2 regions of the Streptomyces sp. NBC_00989 genome follow, and region 1 is predicted to be linked to the other one. Evidence: riboswitches for the same ligand, from Rfam matches in the RefSeq annotation. Region 1 holds a riboswitch; the other holds the start of a gene.
The links. Region 1 has a riboswitch for glycine ahead of gcvT (glycine cleavage system aminomethyltransferase GcvT). Riboswitches for the same ligand answer to the same signal wherever they lie in the genome.

Region 1 (2,394 bases):
CGGAAAACGCGGTGTACTCGTCGGCGGAGAGCAGGTCGCCCGGCTCCTCCGCGACGCGCACCTTGAACAGCCAGCCGCCCTCGAAGGGGGCCGAGTTCACCAGCGACGGGTCGTTCACGACGTCCTCGTTGATCTCGGTGACCTCGCCGCCGACGGGCGAGTACAGGTCGGACACCGACTTCGTCGACTCCAGCTCACCGCAGGACTCGCCCGCGGTCACCGTGGAGCCGACGTCGGGGAGCTGGGCGTAGACGACATCGCCGAGCGCGTTGGCCGCGAACTCGGTGATGCCGACCGTCGAGACGCCGTCCTCGGCGACCGACAGCCACTCGTGCTCCTTGCTGTAGCGCAGCTGCTGGGGGTTGCTCATGGCCTGAATTCTCCTGTACGCGGGGGAGTGCTGATGAATGGGGGACTACGGAGGACATCGGCATGCAGGGGCGATCCGCCCCGGGTCACAGACGTGACGCTACGACGACTGTCACTTCTCGCGCTTGTAGAACGGCAGCGCCACGACCTCGTACGGCTCGTGACTGCCCCGGATGTCCACGCCGACACCGGCCGTACCCGGCGCCGAGTGCGCGGCGTCGACGTACGCCATGGCGATCGGCTTGCCCAGCGTGGGGGAGGGGGCGCCGGAGGTGACCTCGCCGATCACCTGGCCGTCGGCGACGACGGGGTACCCGGCGCGCGGGACCCGGCGGCCCTCGGCGACGAGCCCGACGAGGACGCGCGGCGGCCGCTCGGCGGCGCGCTCGGCGGCGGCCTCCAGGGCGCCGCGCCCGACGAAGTCGCCGTCCTTCTCGAACTTCACGACCCGGCCGAGCCCCGCGTCGAACGGCGTCAACCCGGTCGACAGCTCATGCCCGTACAGCGGCATGCCCGCCTCCAGGCGCAGGGTGTCCCGGCAGGACAGCCCGCACGGGATCAGCCCGACCGGCGCCCCGGCCTCGGTCAGCGCCGGCCACAGCTTCTCCGCGTCGGCGGGCGACACGAACAGTTCGAAGCCGTCCTCGCCGGTGTAGCCGGTGCGGGCGATCAGCGCGGGGACGCCCGCGACCGTGCCGGGCAGACCGGCGTAGTACTTCAGGCCGTCGAGGTCGGCGTCGGTGAGCGACTTGAGGATGCCGGGGGACTCGGGACCCTGGACGGCGAGCAGGGCGTACGCCTCCCGGTCGTCGCGGACGACGGCGTCGAAGCCCTCGGCACGTTCCACCAGCGCGTCCAACACCACCTGGGCGTTGGAGGCGTTGGCCACCACCATGTAGGTAGAAGACGCAGCCTCGGTGTCGGCCAACCGGTAGACGATGAGGTCGTCCAGGATGCCGCCGTCGGCCCGGCAGATCATGGTGTAGCGGGCGCGGCCGAGGCCCACGGAGGCGATGTTGCCCACGAGGGCGTAGTTGAGGAGACGGGCCGCGTCCGGTCCCGTGACCGTGATCTCGCCCATGTGGGAGAGGTCGAAGAGGCCGGCCCTCGTGCGGACGGCGAGGTGTTCGTCGCGCTCCGAGCCGTAGCGCAGCGGCATGTCCCAGCCGGCGAAGTCGGTCATCGTCGCACCGAGCGAGCGGTGCAGCGCGTCGAGCGCGGTACGACGGGGGGCGGTACTGCTCATCGGTCGGTCTCCCAAGGCATGACGGCGAGGTCGTTCCTCCCCATCTGTCATCGGGACCTGAGAGGTTCGCCATGACCGCAAGCGGGACATGGGTTGCACCTTGGGTGGGACCACCGGGAGGGCGGTCCGCTTTTCAGATGTGCCTCGCCCGCGCGGTAACGGGGCCTGAGAGATTCAAGGGAGGGACTTGCTCCTTCGGCGCCCCGGATGACGTACGACTGACGACGTACGACCGGGGACTCTCCCGCGCGGATTCAAGCGGCCGGTATGCAGTTAGGCGGGCACATCATCGCACAGGCTTTGTAACAGGCCTGTGGCCGGACGCGAACGGAACCGCGAGACACCGTGCATTACCTTCTCTTTACGTTCAGTGGGGAGAACCTTTCCTGACCCCGCAGGGAGGACGATCACGGTGACAAGGACCACGGTGTACGCCACGACCTCGGCCGTAGCGCTGCCCAAGCAGCCCTCGGCCCCGGCCAGGGAGGCATGCCCGGCCCACCCGGTGCGGACGGTCCGCGATCTCCGCGAGCGCGCCGGCCGCAGTCCGCACGGACTCCTCTTCGGCTCCCGCGACCTGGTCGTGGTCACCGGCCTGCCCGGCAGCGGCAAGTCCACGCTGATGCGGCGCGCGGTGGCGGGCGGCGCCGGCGTCCGCGTCGACAGCCAGGACACCCGCGACCGCTGGGACGCCCGTATGTCCCGTATGTCGGGCGTCCTTCCGTACGCGGTCTACCGCCCCCTGGTCCGCGTCGCGCACTACGCCGGGCTGCACCGCG
Region 2 (2,394 bases), 5.5 Mb from region 1:
CCGGCCCGGAACGCGCGCGGTGAGCGTGTCGAAGTAACCACCGTGCACGACCTCGACACCGCCGGCGGTGAGCCCGGCGGCAAGGATCGTGGCGTACCTGTGCGTGCGCCGCGCGATGCCCTTGAGCCCCTCGGGCCCGTGGTAGACGGCGTACATGCCGGCCATCACCGCGAGCAGCACCTGGGCGGTACAGATGTTGCTGGTGGCCTTCTCGCGGCGGATGTGCTGCTCGCGGGTCTGCAGGGCGAGGCGGTAGGCCCTGTTTCCGTCGGCGTCGACGGAGACGCCCACGAGCCGCCCCGGCAGGCTGCGCGCGAACTTCTCGTGCACGGCCATGTATCCGGCGTGCGGCCCGCCGAAGCCCATCGGCACCCCGAACCGCTGCGTCGTACCGACCGCGATGTCCGCGCCCAGCTCACCCGGCGACTTCAGCAGCGTCAGCGCGAGCAGATCGGCGGCGACGGTGACGAGCGCACCGAGCCCGTGTGCCTGCTCGATCAACGGCTTGATATCGCGTACGGCACCGGAGGCGCCCGGGTACTGCACGAGCACGCCGTTGATCTCACGCTCGGCGATCTCGGCCGGGATGCCCTCGCTGAGATCGGCGACGACGACCTCGACACCGGCCGGCTCAGCACGCGTCTCGATCACGGCGATGGTCTGCGGCAACGCGTCCGCGTCGACCAGGAACAGCCCCTTTTTGTTCTTCCCCATGCGCCGCGACAGCGCCACGGCCTCCGCGGCGGCCGTCCCCTCGTCGAGCAGGGAGGCACCGGAGGTCGGCAGCCCGGTCAGATCGGCGACCATCGTCTGGAAGTTGAGAAGGGCTTCGAGCCGCCCCTGGGAGATCTCCGGCTGATACGGCGTGTAGGCCGTGTACCAAGCCGGGCTCTCCATGACGTTGCGCAGGATCACGGGCGGGGTGAAGGTCCCGTAGTACCCGAGCCCGATCATGGAACCGAGAACCTCGTTGCGGTCCGCGAGGGACCGCAGCTCGGCCAGTACCTCGGCCTCGGTACGGGCGCCCGGCAGATCGAGAGCGTCGGCGTTCTTGATCACATCCGGGACGGCGGCGGCCGTGAGCTCGTCGAGCGAGCCGTAGCCGACCTGCGCGAGCATCTTGGCCCGCGCCTCCTGGTCGGGCCCGATGTGGCGTTGCTCGAACGGGATGCCCTGTTCGAGCTCGGAGAGCGGAATGCGAGGGACAGTCATCAGGGAGGCCTCCTGGTCGGACACGACCTTCGAGGGCACCACGACAGCGGGGTGCCGGACGGCCTCCCCCTCTGTCATCTCAACCTGAGAGCTTCACCGGCCACCCGAAGGTCACCGGCTTTCACCGTCGGTGAGAGCGCAAGCCGCCGACACCGTCGACGACACACGCTCTGCTTTCCAGAGTGACCTCGTCCGTGCGGTACGTGAGCCTGAGAGATTCCGGGGAGGATTTGCTCCTTCGGCGCCTCCGATGAAGTCTGGAGGACTCTCCCGCACGGGGTCAGCAGCCGATGGCCAGCCTACCAGCGAGCGTTGAACCCGAGCTTTCGAGTGGCCACCTTCCCCAATGTGCTCTTTTGTAGTGCTTACGGATGAGTTGCGACCAGGAGGAGGGCCCGTGCAGACCGATATCGATCCGCGCAACCTGATCGGCCGCAAGGCGTTCGACCGCACCGGCGCCAAGATCGGCACGATCGACGAGGTCTACCTCGACGACGCGACCGGCGTACCGGAGTGGGCGGCCATACGCACCGGCCTGTTCTCCAGAGACGCCTTCGTCCCCCTGGAGCCCAGCGAACTGATCGAGGGCACCCTGCACATCCCCTTCGACCGCTCCCTGATCAAGGACGCCCCCGACTTCGGAGTAGGCCGCCACCTCTCCCCCGACCAGGAACTCCAGCTCTACCACCACTACGGCCTCGACGTCGGCCCACCCCCATCACTCCCGGACCACGACTTCGGCAAACTCGCGGGCTCGGACGACACCTGAGCGGATCCGACGACCGGTTCGTCACCGGGACGTCGAATCCCTGGGGGCGTTGACGCGGCCGACGGGGTATCCGGGCGTTGGTGCAACGGTCGAGGTACCTGTGTCTGGCCCGACCGAGGACGTCGACGCAGCAGGCACAACGCTGGAACGCCACGCGTCGTCCAGTGACAGCAACTCGACCTGCGAACCGCCGGGGCTTGGCACCACCGAGGGCAGCGGCTCGACGGGCCTGACACCGGAGCGCCCCGCAACCGACGCGACCTCGGATCACCACGCGTCCGACGGCAGCAGCAGCTCGCCCTGCGGATCATCGGGGCCAGGCCCAACCGACGACAGCGGCTCACCGTGCAGAACCTCGGAGCTCGGCTCCGCCGACGGCAACGACTCGGCAGACCCGACACCGGAACCTCGCA

Region 2: linked by a shared signal. The riboswitch ahead of gcvP (aminomethyl-transferring glycine dehydrogenase) and the one ahead of gcvT (glycine cleavage system aminomethyltransferase GcvT) in region 1 are both predicted to bind glycine.

What each region holds. Positions count from the first base shown of each region.
Region 1 covers NZ_CP108728.1:3,933,749-3,936,142, reverse strand. The annotation lists gene gcvH (glycine cleavage system protein GcvH) at 1-370, opposite strand, end outside; gene gcvT (glycine cleavage system aminomethyltransferase GcvT) at 482-1,615, opposite strand; glycine riboswitch at 1,759-1,872, opposite strand; gene OG714_RS16850 (AAA family ATPase) at 2,022-2,394, shown strand, end outside.
Region 2 covers NZ_CP108728.1:9,385,980-9,388,373, reverse strand. The annotation lists gene gcvP (aminomethyl-transferring glycine dehydrogenase) at 1-1,212, opposite strand, end outside; glycine riboswitch at 1,400-1,495, opposite strand; gene OG714_RS42195 (PRC-barrel domain-containing protein) at 1,610-1,981, shown strand.